Regions from separate parts of the Paenibacillus praedii genome, predicted to be linked through region 2. Evidence: riboswitches for the same ligand, from Rfam matches in the RefSeq annotation. Region 2 holds a riboswitch; each other region holds the start of a gene.
The links. A riboswitch is a leader RNA that binds a small molecule or an ion and turns the genes downstream of it on or off. The one in region 2 is predicted to bind cyclic di-GMP.
Positions count from the first base shown of each region.

Region 1: linked by a shared signal. The riboswitch ahead of ACO9K6_RS15330 (EAL domain-containing protein) and the one ahead of ACO9K6_RS10045 (flagellar assembly protein A) in region 2 are both predicted to bind cyclic di-GMP.
Region 3: linked by a shared signal. The riboswitch ahead of ACO9K6_RS05605 (DUF342 domain-containing protein) and the one ahead of ACO9K6_RS10045 (flagellar assembly protein A) in region 2 are both predicted to bind cyclic di-GMP.
Region 4: linked by a shared signal. The riboswitch ahead of ACO9K6_RS00665 (methyl-accepting chemotaxis protein) and the one ahead of ACO9K6_RS10045 (flagellar assembly protein A) in region 2 are both predicted to bind cyclic di-GMP.

Region 1 covers NZ_JBMWAM010000017.1:620-5,298, forward strand. The annotation lists gene ACO9K6_RS15315 (SGNH/GDSL hydrolase family protein) at 1-262, opposite strand, end outside; gene ACO9K6_RS15320 (S-layer homology domain-containing protein) at 601-1,458, shown strand; partial or broken gene ACO9K6_RS15325 (carbohydrate ABC transporter permease) at 1,742-1,888, shown strand; cyclic di-GMP riboswitch class I at 2,022-2,117, shown strand; gene ACO9K6_RS15330 (EAL domain-containing protein) at 2,188-4,679, shown strand, end outside.
Region 2 covers NZ_JBMWAM010000008.1:131,471-136,149, reverse strand. The annotation lists gene ACO9K6_RS10055 (HD-GYP domain-containing protein) at 1-985, shown strand, start outside; partial or broken gene ACO9K6_RS10050 (diguanylate cyclase) at 1,020-2,252, shown strand; cyclic di-GMP riboswitch class I at 2,251-2,339, shown strand; gene ACO9K6_RS10045 (flagellar assembly protein A) at 2,423-4,513, shown strand; gene ACO9K6_RS10040 (STAS domain-containing protein) at 4,531-4,679, shown strand, end outside.
Region 3 covers NZ_JBMWAM010000004.1:62,898-67,576, reverse strand. The annotation lists gene ACO9K6_RS05615 (glutathione peroxidase) at 1-116, opposite strand, end outside; gene ACO9K6_RS05610 (CcdC family protein) at 355-834, opposite strand; gene ACO9K6_RS05605 (DUF342 domain-containing protein) at 980-2,839, opposite strand; cyclic di-GMP riboswitch class I at 2,855-2,940, opposite strand; gene ACO9K6_RS05600 (winged helix-turn-helix transcriptional regulator) at 3,121-3,957, opposite strand; gene ACO9K6_RS05595 (Fur family transcriptional regulator) at 3,939-4,328, opposite strand; gene ACO9K6_RS05590 (EAL domain-containing protein) at 4,489-4,679, opposite strand, start outside.
Region 4 covers NZ_JBMWAM010000001.1:131,443-136,121, reverse strand. The annotation lists gene nasC (assimilatory nitrate reductase catalytic subunit NasC) at 1-1,162, shown strand, start outside; gene ACO9K6_RS00670 (Na-translocating system protein MpsC family protein) at 1,565-1,912, shown strand; cyclic di-GMP riboswitch class I at 1,925-2,007, shown strand; gene ACO9K6_RS00665 (methyl-accepting chemotaxis protein) at 2,155-3,744, shown strand; gene ACO9K6_RS00660 (chemotaxis protein CheW) at 3,770-4,198, shown strand; gene ACO9K6_RS00655 (chemotaxis protein CheA) at 4,212-4,679, shown strand, end outside.

The sequences.
Region 1 (4,679 bases), on a different contig from region 2:
ATGAAGACAGTGCCGAGTTGGCTAAATCCACTCCTCCGATCCATATAGAAACAACAGCAGATTCACTAATAATGGATGATCCCTGCCGTATCACCGCATTTAATAGATCATTGCTGCTCCAACCAGGCAGGGCCAAAACATACCCGGTAACCTTACGGGAGCGTGAATTTAAAGTAGATACGGCCAATTGGGGATAAGCCTTTGCCATAGAGGAGGCATTTTCTCCAAATGTAATGGAATCTCCAAGAGCTGTATAGATCATAAGAATATCACCAACCCCGTTTCATTATACATACTGCGCAAATAGCCTGATGAAAAATTAATTTTAAAGATCAACTGTTTGCTTGCTCGTGTATTTCTTCAAGTGCATCTTAGAAATATAATATTGTAATCATGTGCAGTTTGTGTGGACACTAACAATGAATGCTTCATGTCCATTTCTAATCCGTTTCCCCTCCCCCCCCATGTAAAACCCCGATTTTCTTATTTCCGCGGCAGTTGCTCACTACAATGAAATAAAATACGCCAGAATGTTTTTTTGAGGAGGAGATTCAACAACAATGTTTCTCCATTGCGATGCGGAAAGAAGCGAATGCCCATATGTACGCTATTGAAGTTCCTGCTGAATTCCTCACCAAGTACGGAGAGAAATTCCAAATTAAGCTTTCAACGGAGCTGGGCAGCATGCTCCTTCGAGGAAACATGCTGGCTAATAATGAAGCGGCAGGAGAACAAGAAAAGATATCCATAATGATGGCCAAATCTGAGGTTCCGCAAAATGCCGCAATTCAAGGGAAGGTAGGAGTCGTTATAGACCTGCACGTTGAATCGGAGGGGCAAGCTCTTGCTTATAACAATAAGGATGCTGCTGTGACGGTGCAAATTCCTTATGCGCTAAGCGAGGAAGAGCTGGAAAATGTAGAATTATTGTCAGTTTGGTACGTGGATGAGCAAGGTCATGTTCAGTTGGTGCCTACTGGAAAATATGATTTTACTTCTAAGGAAATGCGCTTCCAAACAAGCCACTTTAGTAAATATGCCATTTCCTATTTAACAAAATCATTTAATGATCTAAGCCCAGTCCCTTGGGCTCCACAAGCGATTCAGGTACTAGCATCGAAAGGTATTATTAATGGCGTCACGGATCGTTCTTATCAACCGGGTTCCTTCATAACCCGCGCCGATTTCACGAAAATATTAATCGAAGCGCTGGGCATCACAGCAGCTGTAAATACATCCTTTGTGGATGTAAATCAAGATGATTATTACTATGAAGCGGTAGGAATCGCACATTCGCTAGGAATCATCGAAGGAAGTGGAGATCGCAAATTCAAGGCTTTGATCTCAGGTTATGCTGCAGATGCTGTTGCAGCATTGGTGAAGATGGGATTGGTGCGCAGGGAAGTTATGGCCGAATCGAACCTATGCAGCCTACAACGCGTGCTGAGGCTGCAGTAATCGTGTATAAATTAATTAACTATGTATTCAATTCATACAATTAATAACTGAATAACTGAATTATCCTCTCACCGTGCTAACAATCCTTTGTTGGCACGGTGTTTTCATAACCGTAAATTATTTTTCAAACGAGTAATAATTGTTGATGACGTTAATGCCCTCTCGCGGGCTATCATAATGGAAACAGAACAGAAAGAGGTGCAATCGTGGAACCTGCCATTACTGCGAACAAAAATAATCGAACGAGTGCCAGAAAAAAACGACTTCAAGAAAGCATTGCCGGAAATTCGAACAGGATGTCTTCAAGTATCCGATTGAATGGATTCCTACAAATTTTAATGGCCCTACAAACTACATGAAAGTTTGGGTAGGGGATTATCCGTTTTACCTCTATTATTGGAATACGATCAAAGTTACGCTTTTGACGACATCAGAGCGGCAGCCTTTTTAATATGGTAAAATACATTTAAGATAAGGCTATTGTTTCACCCAGTAGTATAAACTATAATGAGTACTAATTGTAGTTTATTGTCGATACATATATAGTCGTTCTGAAAAATTTCATAACGAAAGGGCACACTCGTTGAAAAATGAGGTCGCAAAGCTATAGGGGCTATCACATTTCCGGATTGGAAATGTTATGCCAGCCAGTTACCGAAGGTAAGGAAACTCTTCTTTTCGGGAGAGTTTTTTTTGTTGCTACAAGAAGATTTAAAAGGTGGTAGAGCAGTGAGTAAATGGAATAAGCCGATCTTTCATATCATAGCGCTGATTGTATTCGCACTTTTAGGCAATATGTTCAACCTGTCTCTTTTGCTTGGGGTCAATTTTATTTTTGGCAGTATATTTACCTTGTTATTATTGCGAATATACGGTCTGAAATGGGCATTAGTGGCATCAATTATTGTGAATGCTTATACCTTGCTGCTATGGAACCATCCTTATGCTTTCATTGTTTTTGTGCTGGAAACGCTATTTGTCGGCCTCTTCTCCAGAGGAAAGAAGATTGTTCTAAATGTTACTCTATATTGGGTGATTTTGGGTATGCCGCTCATTTTTGTGTTTTATCATTATGCTCTGCATATGAATGTCACTGCTTCCTTGCTCATCTCGCTTAAGGATGCGGTGAATGGCATCTGGAATGCATTGATTGCCAGCTTAATCGTTACCTATTTGCCTCTTATTAAATGGCCGGCATTCCAGAAACGTAAAATATCCAGCTCCTTTCACGAGGTTTTATTCAACCACTTTGTCACACTGATCTTCCTTTCTTTGCTTCTTGTGACAGTGATGATCGGCCGCGAACAATACCGCAATATCAAAGAGGAAATAAAATCTGAGACGGAAGCGGATTCCTCCCTCATCCGCAATGACATCATGGATTGGGGAAAAGCCCATGTGGCTGCGGTGAACCTGTTATCGATGGCAGCAGCTGAAAATAGGCTGGAAAAGCTGGACTACTTGCAGCGCCAAGCCGCTTCAGTCCAGACGTTATATCCGGATTTTATTAATTTGTACATTGCTAATCGCAATGGAACTACTAAGGTATTCAATCCATTGCGAAATAACAAAGGAGAGTCAACGATCGGCTTAAACTTCGCGGATCGGCCTTACTTTGAATACATGAGAGAATATCACCAACCGGTTGTTTCCGATGTGTTTCAAGGAAGAGGCGGAATAACCGTGCCCACTGTGATTATTGGCAATCCTATTATGATTAACGGAGAGTTTCAAGGGGCTGCCGTAGGTGCGCTTGATCTTAACTACATTACAACAGAGTTAAAAAATCTGGTGAAAAATAGCTTAATGTATGTCACGATCGTAGATCAAAATAATAAGGTCATTGCAAGCACCCGTGATGATCTAGCCGTTATGAACGAGTATGACTGGACAAAAAGCGGTGGAATACATGTATTGGATGACCGTTTGTACCACTGGTACCCAGACACCATCAAAAATCCAATGAGCAGATGGGGAGAGTCCTCTTATTTTAAAATCATGACGATTCCGCATATGGGGGATTGGCGTATTATAGCCGAGACACCGATTGCTCCTTATCGTGACCGTTTGTATAGCTTTTACATTAATATATTTAGTATCTTATTGGTCTGTGGATTGTTATCCATTCTCATTTCCAATATGATTAGTCGTATTATCGTTAGACCGATCAAGCAATTAACCTACACGACCACAGATTTGCCTGAGAAAATAGCCGAGAACCAGCTCGTGAACTGGAAGGGCAGTTTCATAGAAGAAATTAATACCCTTATTTCGAACAGCAAAGAAATGGCTTTGAGAATTCAAAGCATGTTTGCAGAAATTCAGCTTTTGGCATATTACGACAGCTTAACCGGCTTGCCCAACCGAGTCTACTTTAATCAACGACTGCAAGCCTACTTGGAGGAAGCGAGTGACCTTGGCCACACGGCAGCCGTCCTGTTCATCGATATCGATCGATTTAAGATGGTGAATGATATGTTTGGTCATGCAAATGGCGACTCGTTATTAAAGGAGGCGGCCCGGAGGATTCAAGGCTGTATTGGTCAGGACGCGATCCTCTCAAGGATGGGTGGTGATGAGTTTGTCGCATTACTTCCGAATAGGACCCGTGAACAATCGGAACAAATCGTCCAAACCGTCCTTCAGGCATTTAAAATACCGATGTCGATAAGTGATCATGAAGTGTATACCACACCAAGTATCGGAATCAGCCTCTTTCCATCGGATGGGAAAAGTGACTTGGAGCTCATCAAGAACGCGGATCAAGCGATGTATGCGGTAAAAGAGACAGGTCGTAATGGGTATAGTTTCTATGAGGGAAAGCTAAACACGTCCTTGTCAAACAAGATGAGCCTGGAGACGATGCTTTATAAAGCATTGGATAATGACGAGTTTGAACTATTCTATCAGCCTCGAATGGATTTGAAGACGGATCAAATCATAGGATTAGAGGCTCTGATTCGATGGCGGCATCCTGTTCAAGGCATGATCAGCCCAGCGGACTTTATACCGATAGCCGAAGAGACCGGTCTGATCAGGCCCATTGGAGAATGGGTGATGCGAACGGCTTGCGCGCAAAATAAAGCATGGCAAAATGAGGGCTACGAGCCTGTCTGTGTCTCCGTCAATCTATCCGTAAGACAATTCAAAGATGAGAATCTTGTTCGGATCATCTCAGATATCCTAAACGAGACCCGGCTTGATCCCCAATATTTGGAGCT
Region 2 (4,679 bases):
TTATCAATTCAGCGGTATGAGACTGAATAAAAATATATATAACCAATATGGCGTTTTAGTGCTCCCCGCTCAAGCGCGGCTGACTCAAAAGGATATTGAGCTGGTCATTCATCAGAAAATCAGCTTGCGTCATGAAGATATGGAGCATGCTTCCATACTTTATCTTGTAAATTCCGCTATAAAGGAAATCAAAGATGCCTTTCATAAGATTCGCCACTCCCATGTGATCCCTTATGAGGATGTTCGCGAGAGGATCATTCCGATTATTGAGGAAATGAGCAGTGATGCACATTTTAGCGACGTGTTCGCACATTTGGAGCTGCGTGATGAATATACATACCGTCATAGCATAGGCGTAGCCCTAATCAGTCGATTAATCGGCGTTTCCCAAGGCATGCAAGAAGAGGAATTGCTGCAGCTCACAACAGCCGGCTTCCTGCATGACGTAGGCAAGGTGAAAATACCTATCGAGATTATCAATAAGCCGGGGAAGCTGACCAATGAAGAATACGCTGAGGTGAAAAATCATACGGTATATGGCTTTGACATAATTCGGGGCACATCGGAAGTTTCTTATCGTTATGCGCTAGTTGCGCTTCAGCATCATGAACGCGAGGATGGGAGCGGCTATCCCTACGGATTGCAAAAACAAGAAATTGATCTCCACAGTAAAATTGTAGCCGTTGCGGATGTGTTTCATGCAATGATTTCAAAGCGTGCGTATAAAAATCCCATTCCTTTTTATCATGTTCTTAAGGATATGTCGCAAAATGCTTTTGGGAGCCTAGAGCCGGAAATTACGCTTCGATTTCTAAAAAAAATTATGAATCTATTAATCGGCAACCATGTTGTCATGTCCGATGGGAGTGAAGGGAAAATTATTATGATCAATTCTAATGATCCTGTTCATCCACTCGTTGCAATAGATGGCCAGTATGTGGATTTAAGCAAAAACCGAACGCTTCATATCCACCAAATTATTTAAACTAAGAAAGAATCTGATAAACAAGGTGAATTGTATGGAACGTATGCTTCATACTCAAGGCTTCAATCAATTGCTGCTTGACTCCATGATTGAACCGATCGTAATTATTAATCCACAAGGTATAATTACAGCTGTTAATCAGGCCTGGCTTTATTCACCCCTTCACAACGGTGGTCAACTGGGTGAATATAAGGGTATTTATTATCCGAAATTATATGCGGAAAATAATAAGCTTGTCACAGCTATGAACCAAGTTCTGGCCGGCGAGCTGAAGCTGCACGAGCAGGAAATCATGAATGCTGCGCCTGCGGTTGAGGAAGCTCAATTTTACAGGCTTCGAATAGCTCCGATCAAGCAGCCGGACGATAGCATTTCAGGCGCACTTCTAGTTTATTGCAATATTACGGATCAGAAAAAGCAGCTGCGAGAGCTGAAGGACCAAGCGGAGCAGTATAGGCTCATTGCAGAATATTCCCAAGATATGATCAAGATAACGGACATTAACGGCACGATAGAATATACATCACCTTCACTGCTTAGCATATTCGACCATTTGGAAGAAAAAACGAAAATATTTGAATATATTCATCCCGAGGATGTTAGAAAAACTAGAGATATTTACCAGAACATGATCGAAACCAAGGGCACCTATGTGATGGAGCTGCGGAAAAAGCATAAGGATGGAAGCTGGCTATGGTTAGAAACCGCTTTCTCACCCGTATGTGCGAAGGATGGCAGCATCTACAAGGTCATCGTTGTGTCCAGAGACAACAGGGAAAGAAAAAATTACGAGCTATCGCTGGAAAAAATGGCTTATCATGATTTTTTAACAGGTCTCTACAACCGAAGAAAGCTGATTACCCTTGCCGAGGAGGCGCTTGAAGAAGCAGCGGCCAGTGGCGAGATGCTGGGGTTCCTCGTCATGGATCTCGACAAATTCAAGCTCATTAACGATACGTACGGCCATGACATTGGTGATATGGTTTTGAAGGAATTTTCTAAGCGGTTGCTGCTTAATAAGAGAGCCGGTGATATTGTTGGACGCTTAAGCGGTGATGAGTTTGCCCTGGTCATGAGAGACATTCATGAAAAAGAGGATATTCATGCGTATATCGGGCATGTTCAGGAAGTGTTTCGAGCCCCCTGTCATTTTCCCAATATAGATCAACCTATTTTTTTGAATCCGAGTATTGGGTACTCCTTGTATCCGAAGCATGGCAGGACGATAAAGCAGCTTTTTAAGTATTCAGACAAGGAACTATATAAAAAGAAAAAGGCAAACCTATTGAAAGATAGGGACGCAAAGCCACGGGTCTAAAGCGGTAATTGCTGCTATGACAGCCGGGCTGCCGGAAATGGAAGGATTTTATTAAATCCAGTCTTTCGGGCTGGGTTTATTTGTATGCTCCAATTATATGACTGTAAGGCGGTGATAGAATGGGGAAAAGTATAATTGCCAAAGGAAAAGACGTCCAGGAAGCTTTGCAGACGGGATTGCGATTATTAAAAGCGGAACGGGAAGAGTTCGATGTCGAGATCATTAACAAAGAAACAAAGGGCATATTCGGCATCGGTGCTAAGCAAGCTATTGTGCGGGTAAGTGTTCGGGATAGGGTGGAGGCTGTGGATAGGAAAGGGATGTCAAGTCCAGAAGAAGCGGAGCTCGAAGACATGATTCAAGCTCTGCAAATCGCCGATCTGGATCCTCTGCAGGCTCCTATTATAGATGATAATTCAATAATCATTTCGGATATGGAATTAAGCATAGAGGAATGCCTTGGCAAAGCATGGGCGGACAATGGCCAAATTTTCTTTCTGAATGCGCCGGAGCAATACCCGGTTATTGCTCCGGGCAAAGGTCTGAGGCTGTATGTTAATGACGTTGAAAAAGTAGGAAATACAGCTCTCAAGGAAGGAGATCGCGTAGAGGCTGTTATTGAGGATGAAAGCATTGAACCGGTTTGGGATGTGCAAATAAATGACCGCAAAACGGAAGTAAAGCTTGTCATCATAAAATCTGGCATGAAGATATTTAGAAAACTAAAAAATGCAAGTCCAAGGTCTTATTTGGAGTTAAAGGTTGAAGAAACGAGGATACCAAATCCTATTGACCAAGCATTGCTGTTGGATAAACTTCTTGCTATGCAAGTTCTCTACGGCATTAAGTATGACGAAATAGCTAGAGCTTGCCAGAGCGATAAGAGCGGTTCATTCTTGATTGCGTGCGGCGATGAACCAAAGCCGGGCAAGGATGGCTATTTCAGTTCTTATATGAACGTAGATGTGAAGAAGGAGTTTAAAGAGCGCTCTAACGGAACGATCGATTTTAGGGAAACGCAGCAATTCCCTGAAGCTGAGCCGGGGCAGGTGCTTGGTATGTTTCTGCCGCCTGTTCAAGGAACGCCGGGAAAAACGGTTTCAGGTGAAATTATTCTTCCGCCAGAGTCATTTCCGATTCAGGTCGCAACCGGTAAAGGCGTTGTATTAATTGATGACAATAAAGTCGTTGCTTTGGAAGCCGGTCAGCCTCAGCTCAAGATAACAGGAAGAATAGCGAAAATATCAGTTATTCCTAAGCTGGTCATCAACAAGGACGTCACGCTTGAGATTGGAAATATTCATTATATCGGCGATGTTGAAATTAATGGGTCAATAGAAGACGCGATGCTGGTGGATGCTCAGGGCAATGTGCATGTTCATGGAAATGTCAACAAGGCTAGAATATTCACAGGGCAATCGATTACGGTCGGACGAAACATCATTTCAAGTGAGTTATCCGCTGGCGGAGATACGATGCTGGTTGCGGAGCTTTCACAGAAGCTTGCTGAAATAGTAGACCTCATCAAAAAAATGATAATCGCTATTCATCAATTGGGCTTAGTCTCTGCCTTCAAAATCAGTACCCTGTCCAGAACGGGGCTAGGACCCTTAATTAAAATTTTATGCGATGGAAAGTTTAAGACGCTAACCCCTTTAATTCTTGCATTCATTAATAAAGTAAAAAACGGCGGAAATACGCTGGACGAGGACTGGCACAAGCTCTCTGATGAGCTGAGTAGAGGTTTTATTATGGTGTTAAATTCTCATCTAAGCAGTGAGCAGGATATTTTGGATGTCATTGGTAAAGGGGAACGATTAATTGAAAGCTCGAAAATCACGAAGGAAGCGAAGCAAAATTTCATTCAAATTGGATTTGCTCATCACAGTACCCTTTATTCGAGCGGTGATATTTATATTGTAGGTCAGGGCTGCTATAACACGAAGCTGTTCGCAGAGGGCTTTGTGCAGGTTAACGGATTCGTTCGCGGCGGCGAGATCATTAGCAAAACAGGGGTAAAGGTTGATGAGGCAGGCACGAAAGGCGGCAGTATGACAAAAATCAGTGTGCCAGCGAATCAATCTATCCAAATCAAACTCGCTCTTGCAGATACGTTTCTGCAAATAGGTCCGGTTTCACATCGATTCTTGCAGGAGACCTCGAATGTTCGGGCTAGACTGGATCATAACGGAATTTTACAGCTTCATTAAGACAAGGAGGTAATTTGTTGTTTACCTATGAGCTCAAGCAGGATTTCAAGAAAATCGCAGTGGTTTTAAAAGGCGATATGGATATTGATGTGACGGAAATAATAGCAGATGAAGTAGCGCCTCAGCTAATGGCATGCGAGCAGGTAGAAATCGATTTTTCCCAGGT
Region 3 (4,679 bases), on a different contig from region 2:
GGTGTAAATCCGCATTTACTTGCAGTATTTACCACGACTAATACCTTTCCCTTATATTGTTCCATGCTCACCTGTTCACCATGGATCGTCTCTACTTCAAAAGAATGAATACTCATTGCTGACTGCCTCCTCTAGTTCGATATACATTTTAGAAAATTTAATTGTATGCAATTTATAATATAACAAGAATACCACGCCAGTAAACAAGCTGTCAAACAAACGGATGCTGGGCATACTATAAACGATGACAAAAAAACCACTTCCCCTAATAGCCATTGGCTAGAAGAAAGCGGTTCTTTTCATTCGTTTTACCCGTTATAAACTTCGAATTCCTATTCGTTTTCCCCTCACAGCCTACGACTCTACCTTTTGCAGCCTCATATAGTCGCTCACCATAGCAAGACGCCATGGAATAATCATGCCGAACGCAACCAGATAGAAGATTGCTCCCGTCTGCGGGATCGACATATATTGCTCCACGACGCTATGAAGCGATAGCCGCACCGCAAAAAGCGTGATCATAATGAACAGGAATGCTTTGGAGCGTCTCACATAAATCTCGGACTGCACCCGCTCCAATCTCGTAGTCACTATTAAAGGAAATGCGAAGATCAGCAATCCTGTACCGAATGCGGATAACCCCCACAACCACGGAATATGCGTGGCCGAGAAGGCGAACATGATAAATCCGGTAGCCATACCCAGCGGAGGGATGATGATTTTCCGCAGGGAGGTCGGTTGTTTTCCCGCCCGCAAGCGAAGGATCATAAGTGCAGTAAACGCTAGCAGCGATACGATGATCGAGCCGGCCTGGATCATTTCTGTAGACAGCATCACCTGTCCCTACCCCCATTTTCCTGGTGTAGATGCCCTTTTATTTCTCTTATCGTACTTCAAAACGATATGATGCGCAAATGGGGATTCACCTGGAAAAGCGGCTCACCAGCAGTCCGATAACTTAGCTCGATAAATACTCTGCTTAAGCCATTCGTTTTAAACTGTTGCGATCAAACGTCTGATCTTCAACCGGCTCAAATATATCCATACTGTACCGGTCCACGATGACTCGACCTTCAAACATTTTCTTAATAACGATTTTCTTGGTTGCCTTAAGAATGGTGGCAGCTCCCGTAATACCCCCTACATACATGGCAGATATGGTATCTCCCGCTTCAAGCTTGGAACCTCGACATACGGAGTTATCCAAAAAGAAAATGATATTCCCTGCTGAGTAAAGATCACATTGGATTACGCCTTCTCTTCGAATCAGAATATCCCCATTCGACTTTAATGTGGATTTTTGACCTTGGTTAATGTTGATCTGAACATGTGATTCCTGACTTAATGCGATTCTCATGAAGGCTTCCTTCAAAACACGCATAAAATCTTCCATTCTCGGAGCTGTCATCATCTCAACAATTTTAGTGGGCTGCAAAAATAAATCCAAATAGTATTTCAGTTGCTGCAATGCGTCTTTATTATAAGACTGTATACTTGAAATCACGCCAAGCAGTTCCTTCACAATACCCCATACTTGCTGGTATTTACTCTCCGTAATGAGCAGCAGCACCTGCCCATATCGTATCTGTATATTCTTCTTGCCTGTTTCATGGAGTAACATTTTTACGCTTTCCATCATTTTCTCGAGAATGTCCTTTAATTGTTTAGAACTGTTATAAAGCCTGTTGTATAACATCCCGAAATATCCAGAATACAAATTGCTTCCTATGACGTTTCCCTTTACCGCAATACTTCCCGTAGCGGTTAAGGTCGAATTAAAAACACTGCCAGCCACGTAAATATTCCCAAGCGATTCAATAATCATGTTATCCATAACATCACCGTAGACAATCACGTCACCGGAAAATACAATATTTCCGGTTTGTAAATCAACATTACCGGGTACTAAATAAGCAGTATTAATATCAAAGTATTTTATCTGATTCCCCGTAACTCGAGGTCTCCCCCCTTTCAGAGCGATGACAGTGGAATCTGCTGTAATTTCCACGTTATCCTTCCCTGCAATACGAATGTCATTGACCGGATCGGAGGGCAACACATTTCCATACACATCATACCCCGCCTGCCCTTCAACAGGCGGGGTTTTCTTCGCAATGACATCTCCTCTTTTGACGGAAGGAATGTTTACATAATTTTTATAATCAACTACACCTCTTACCTCGGTAAAAATATTCTCGATATTTTCTGAAAAGAACAGATCCAACTGGGCATCTTGGCCTTGAACAGGGAGTTTGCCTTCCGCAATTTTCACAGGTCGATATGAAGGCTGAAGGATCTCCATTTGCACAGCTGGCACATCAAGATTTATCCTAATATTTTTATTTTCAATTTCTGTAAGAACATCTTGCAGATTCACTGTTTCTAAAATGATTGATGTATCTTCCTCCGCTATAAGTGTTACTTCCAATGCCGGCGCCTTTTCCGCTAACGACCACGCATATCTCTTTGGTCGATGGATGGTTAAAAATGCATTAATCTTATTTTCGGATACCGACACTTGAAATAGGCACTGCTCTTCGACTTTCCAATCTATTACGCTTTCAGAAGTAACCTTTGCCTCTGTAAAGATCTCTTGTTCATCGACAAACAGCCTAACAGGAGGCTTTGCCTTGATGACCGGGAACTTCCCCCCGTTTAACGGATTCATAACAATAATTTTTCCATATTCAACCTTAATATATCCGTTCTCTACCTTATCATCTATGTTAAGATCAGTTGTTGAAGATGCCCTTATCCCTTCTCTTTCCTCTGCTCGAGAATCTTGGTCGAGTATCTTTAATAAATTCAATATTTCTTGCTCACTCATATGATCTGACATAGGAATCACCTCACCTTCGGTAACTTGGCGGCCATAGAATGTTCTTCCTTAGGTCCATAGCTTTGCGTCCCTACTTTTCAATAGGTTTGCCGTTTCGATTGAGCATTATATAGTTCAATTTAACTATATTATATTTGCAAATCGTAAACCTTACAACAGATTGTAGTAGAATCGACACTTTGACGGCTTATAATTTATGAAACTCATAATGGAACAATGACCATTTCATGAAAAACTGGCGCATGCTCACTAGGAGCATGCGCCAGTTTTTAGGTTTATTGTTAATGGTCGTGGCCATCCGCAATTCGGTAACCCACGCCGCGTACAGTTACAATGTACCGTGGTGAAACCGCGCTGTCCTTAAGCTTTTTGCGCAAGCTCTTAATATGGGCATCCACCAGATTGCTGCCTCCGAAGTACTGCAGCCCCCATACATTGTCTAGCAGCGATTCACGGGAGAGGACCGAGCCGTCCGACGAGATAAAATGAAGCAGCAGATCGTATTCCGTCTTTGTCAGTTCGATGCGGCAGCCGCCGCGATCAACCGTCATTTTTTTTAAATCGATGCGAATGTCCTTAAACACGCGGATATCCTCGGTGAGCATGTTCATTGCGACTGCAGGTCGATTCTGAAGCATGCGATTAATCAGCTGAACGGCCTCCTCCGGCTTCGCCGGCCATACAAGAAGCTCCGCTGCTCCAAGGGCAGCTGTCTCACGCTTATCAAAGGATTGTTGATCCAGCAGGACGAGAACCGGCACAGCGTGACGCTCGGCTGACTGCAGCAGCTCCTGTCCTGCTTGCAAAGTGTTTCCGTCTGATGTGTTAATAACGGGGATGGCATCATAAACGAGAAGCTCCGGCTGCAGGCTTTGCAGCATGTTCTTGTTGAAATCATGCAAGGAAAACACGTCGAAGCATTCCGCAGAAAGCGCTATGAGCAGGCTCTTCACGCGCTCGGGCAGCGGGCTAATAATCATTATCCGCTGCGTTAGCGAACAGAGCGTCCCGCTTTGAACCTCTTTATCTCCGGAATAGCTTGCTGGATCAAGACTGTCGAATACGGCGCTCACACTTATATTTATCTCATCTGTCAGCATTATTTTGTCATCGCGCATTGCTCACAAACCCCCTCTAAAACGACCTGTGCATGCTCGATCGTATATTTCGTTTCCAGAGCCACCTTCTTCAGCCATTCCTCCGGCAAATCAGCGAGCACCTCATCTACTCTTCCACACTTTGTGCATACGATATGCTGGTGCTCGTCCGTTCGGGCATCATAACGGCTTACCGTTTCACCCAGCTTCAGCTCGCGAATTAATCCGACATCTGTTAAATAACGCAAAGAATTGTATACCGTTCCATATGCGAAGTTAAAGCCCTTGCCGCGCAGTCTCTCAATGACATCGGCTGCCGTTGGATGGTCTTGCGCATGCTGTACCACTTCAAAAATCGCTTTACGCTGCACCGTCAAATTGATTTTGTTCATCATGCCAACCCGCCTTCATTTTAATGATTTAGACTAAGTATAAATATATATTCATATTTGGTCAACCTTTAAAATAGCATCCTCAGCTGCCGTTATAGATAGTCGCAGGAAAAAAGCCTGACAGCTTCTTGCAGCTGTCAGGCTTCAATTTTATGTATAATCAGAATCCAACTAACTGCGGCTGCGCTGTTGGCTTACCGAAATAGTACCCTTGGAACCACTCATATCCAAGCTCCTTAAGACTTTCCATGTCATCGCGGCTCTCGATGCCTTCGGCCAATAATTTCGCCCCTTTGTCCCCGGCAATTTTCGCTACCTCCATAGCTACCTTCCGTTTGGCAGGATCATTGC
Region 4 (4,679 bases), on a different contig from region 2:
GCTCGTTACCGGAAAAATCGGCAAGCCAGGCTGCGGCTACGGTGCAGTTACTGGGCAGGGGAATGGACAAGGCGGCAGAGAGCATGGCCAGAAGAGTGATCAACTGCCAGGCTACCGTTCCATAGAGGATGAGCAGGATCGTGCTTATGTGGCTGGCGTATGGGGAGTTGATCCCGAGGAGCTACCCCGAAAAGGCGTATCCGCCTATGAGATGATGGAGCTGGTTCACGAGGGAACGATACGTTCATTGTTTGTAATGGGGTCCAACCCCGTCGTTTCAAATCCGAATGCAGATCGGGTAGAGGAAGGGTTGTCTAAGATCGATTTCCTTGTGGTAGCAGATATGTTTTTGTCAGAGACGGCCAAGCTGGCCGATGTCGTATTGCCTGTGACGGCCTACTTGGAAAATGATGGAACACTTACGAATTTGGAAGGCCGCGTGCTGCTTCGAGAATCCAAGCTTAACGCTCCAGGCGAAGCAAGGCATGACTGGGCCATCCTATGTGAGCTTGCTGCAATGCTGGGCAAGCAGCGATATTTCCCATTCGAATCGGCAGAGCAGATTTTCGAAGAACTGAGACAGGCCACCCGCGGTGGCCTAGCCGATTACTATGGCATTACGTATGAACGTCTCCGTCAAGAGGGCGGCGTGTATTGGCCTTGTCCTTCAACGGAGGGGCAAGCAATAAACGGCATGATGTTCGAGCAGACTTTCGCTCATGCGGACGGCAAAGCGATTTTCTTCCCCGTAGAAAGTCGGCTGCCTCAGGAGCAGCCTGACGAAACATATCCGCTCACGATGACGAACGGACGAGAGCTATCCCATTATTTAACAGGGGTACAGACACGAAGAAGCGCTTCACTCGCAGCACGGAGCGTGGAGAATTATATCGAGCTTCATTCCAAGACAGCAAAAAAATATAAAATTGAAGATGGGGAGTGGGTCGAAGTTCGTTCTCGCAGAGGAAGCTTCAGTGTCCGCAGCCGAATCACGGATAAAATAAGAGAAGATACGCTATTTGTGCCGATGCATTGGGGGGGGGTACAGAACGTGAATAAGGCGACTAGTCCCGAGCTTGATCCCCATTGTAAAATGCCAGGCTTTAAAACATCGACCGTAGCAATTAGATCGCTTCGTTCACAGACATACAGCAGAAGTTAGTTTTGTCCATTCTTTTTTAAAACCAAGGATATATATAATGCTGCAAGTCTTAGTTAAATGATTTTAATAAATATTAGAATCCCATGTATAAATACCTATTAGATGATTTATTTAGTCCATTTGACACATGTGATATCTGCGTGTATTATAAGAAATAATGCAATGGTGGAGTAATTTGGTATGAAGTTGCTTTCACTACGAATAGATACGATGACTGGAATGGTAAAAGGCATAATCTGATGTTGGCTATACATCCATCATAAAACAGCTTTGTACCGATTGAAGGTATATAGTTGTTTTTCGATGGTTTTTTTTTGCTCATCCACTATAATTTGAGGAAATACCACACAATCTTAGATTGCTAGCAAAGAAAATGGAAAATCCTTGAAGGGGCGAGGGGTCATGCAAAAAAAAGTACATCTATTCAATGAAATGGTTCGGAAGGTGCGGAAGGATCTATTCGGCAAAGGTCCGGATGAGGTGCGTACTGTTTTTGTAGATAATCAAGCAATCACGACGATGAGCGGAAATCTTACACCTGTCGAAAAGTTCATGACGCAGACCGAGCAAGGCGGAAATTTGGTTCACCAGGCCCGAACGAAGCTCATTCAGGAATACTATAATCGCAAAGTACCTGAGGGGATGGAAGAGTTGATTGGATCGAAATTGGTTCGTTTGTTTTCGGACATACATATAAAAGATGACCAAGCCGTTTCGGTTTTTGTTTTTGAACATCCTATTAAGAAGTGACAAGATTATTCCTATTGATAAAGGCAAACTTATTGAAAGATAAGGACGCAAAGCAACGGGTCTAAGGCGAACGCTATGACAGCCGGGCTACCAAAAGTGGTGTAAGGACCCTTTTGGGTCTTTTTTTATACGATCTTTTGGGATAATTTAATTTATTTCCAATAAGCTGCGGATAGCAGATGACATAAATGATTTTGTATAGAACGACAGAAGATATTATAAACAGGATGGAGTGTTCTATTTTGAAATGGTTTTATAATTTGAAAACGTCTGTGAAGTTAATTTCCGCATTTGTTTTGATGGCTATCCTACTTGCATTCGTTGGAATATTTGGTTTGTCTAATATGGGGAAAATCAATGATGAAGTAGGAATCACATACAATGAACGGTTAGTACCCATTGCTGATATTGCTGCCTCTCAAGTGTTATACCAGCAAATTAGAGTTAATATCCGGGATATGAACTTTATTGCTATTATAAGTGCAGACAAAAATATTTATGAAAATAATATAAACGAATTAAAAAATCAAATTTTAACGAACATGGATACATACCGTAATTCTGATTTGAGTGAGCAGGAAAGGGAAGTCATAAATAAATTTGATCCTGCATGGGAGTCATACAATGAAATGCTGGAACTTGCTATGCAATCCGCACATGCAGGTGATATAGACGAATATAAAAGAATCGCTCCTGATTTTAAAGCGGCCGGTGACCAGGTAGAAGGTGTTTTAATGGAGCTGATTTCCTTGAATATTACGACAGCACAACATGGGTTTGAGCAATCCAATGCGATGTACGAAGGCTCCCGAACCATGACCATAACGATTATCATTGTGTCATTGCTTTTCAGTATTGCATTCGGTTATTTCATGTCACAAATTATCGCACGGCCTCTGAATCGACTGGTGGGATTACTTGGTAAAGTGGCGGCTGGCGATTTGAGAGAAACATCGGATATCAATACAAGAGATGAGATCGGACAATTGGCGACATCCATAAACAACATGGTAATCAGTTTAAGGTCAACCGTCGGAGCCATTTTTGTATCCGCTGAAAGCGTTGCTGCTGCCTCCCAGCAGATCTCGTCAAGTACCGAGGAGATAGCCAGAGGGAGTAACAGCCAAGCGAGTGATGCTCAAACGATGAATGAACTGTTCTCGGAATTGTCAATAGCTATTAGTTCGGTGGCTCAGAGTGCAGAGCAAGCAGCTGATCTGTCTAATACAACAATGGATATTGCAATGGAAGGCGGCAAAGTGGTTCGTTCGTCCATCGAAGGCATGGTTGTGGTTAATGAACAGATGTCCCGATTAGAAGAGGATTCAAATAAGATTGGTGAAATTATTGAAGTAATTGATGATATTGCAGAACAGACGAATCTTTTGGCATTGAATGCTGCAATTGAAGCGGCGCGTGCAGGAGAGCAGGGCAGAGGGTTTGCGGTTGTAGCCGATGAGGTTCGTAAATTGGCTGAACGTAGCAGTGAAGCTACGAAGCAAATAACGTCAATTATTAAAGGTATGCAGCAGAATACGCAACACAGTGTGAGGGCAGTTGGTGAAGGCGTTGCATTTTCCAAAAAAACCGGTGAAGCGTTTGACAGCATCATTACGATGGTCAATCAATCTGCTCTTAAGGTTACGGAAATTGCCGCAGCGAGTGAGGAACAGGCCGCTCAATCCGCAGAAGTGCTTATTTCAATTGAAAGCATTTCCGCAGCTACGCAACAATCAGCGGCAAGCAGCGAAGAAACCGCAGCAACGGCTCTATCCCTGGCTGAGCTTGCACAGGATTTAAATAGTTCCGTATCCATTTTCAACATTAAATAGTTAAATGAAGAGAAGAGGTAGTGCGATGCAGGCTTCTAAGCAGGAGCAATATATTGAATTTGGCATCGAAAGTGAACAGTACGCCATTCGAATTCAGGATATACATGAAATTATTAAAATGCAGGATATTACTCAAATACCGAATGTCATGCCTTATGTAAAAGGAGTCATTAACTTGAGGGGCAGGATTGTACCGGTTATCAGTCTCAGGAACTTGTTTCGACTCCATGAAAAAGAGCATACAAAGGCAAGTCGAATAGTAGTTGTTCACCATCAAGATGACACTGTTGGAATCATTGTAGATCGCGTGAACAAAGTTACCACTTTCACAGACATTCAGCCTCCTTCAGAACGCGTTGGCGGACCTGACGGCAACTATTTCACAGGAATCGGATTAACGGATAGCAGCCTGGTCGGAATTTTGAAGCTGGATACCGTATTGCTTCATGAATAGGAGAGAAGACCCGATGTTGTCCGAATACAGGGAGCTGTTTCTGGAGGAACTGGAGGAGCAGCTGCAGCTCATGGATGAGGAAATTTTAAAGCTTGAGCAAGCTGGGAATTCGGAGCAGGTCATCCAAAGCTTGTTCCGAGCAGCACACACTTTAAAGGGCTCATCCGCAGTCATGGGCTTTGAAGATATGAAGAACTTGACACATGAAATGGAGCATCTCCTGGATCAAGTAAGAAGTAAAAAATTAGAGGTCACGAGCCCGCTAATCGATCTTCTCTTTCAGTCAATGGACTGCCTGAAACAACTAAAGCATGATGTTGTGGATAATGAAAGCTCGGCGACAGATATATCTGTATGCTTGCGGGAGCTTCAATCTTTTTCGGGAAAGCCTGCGGAAATTGCTTCTGGAACTGTACAAGTGAAAGGCACACTTGGGATAAGCTTAGATACCCGCTTGAAGGCACAAGAAGCTCAGGATCAG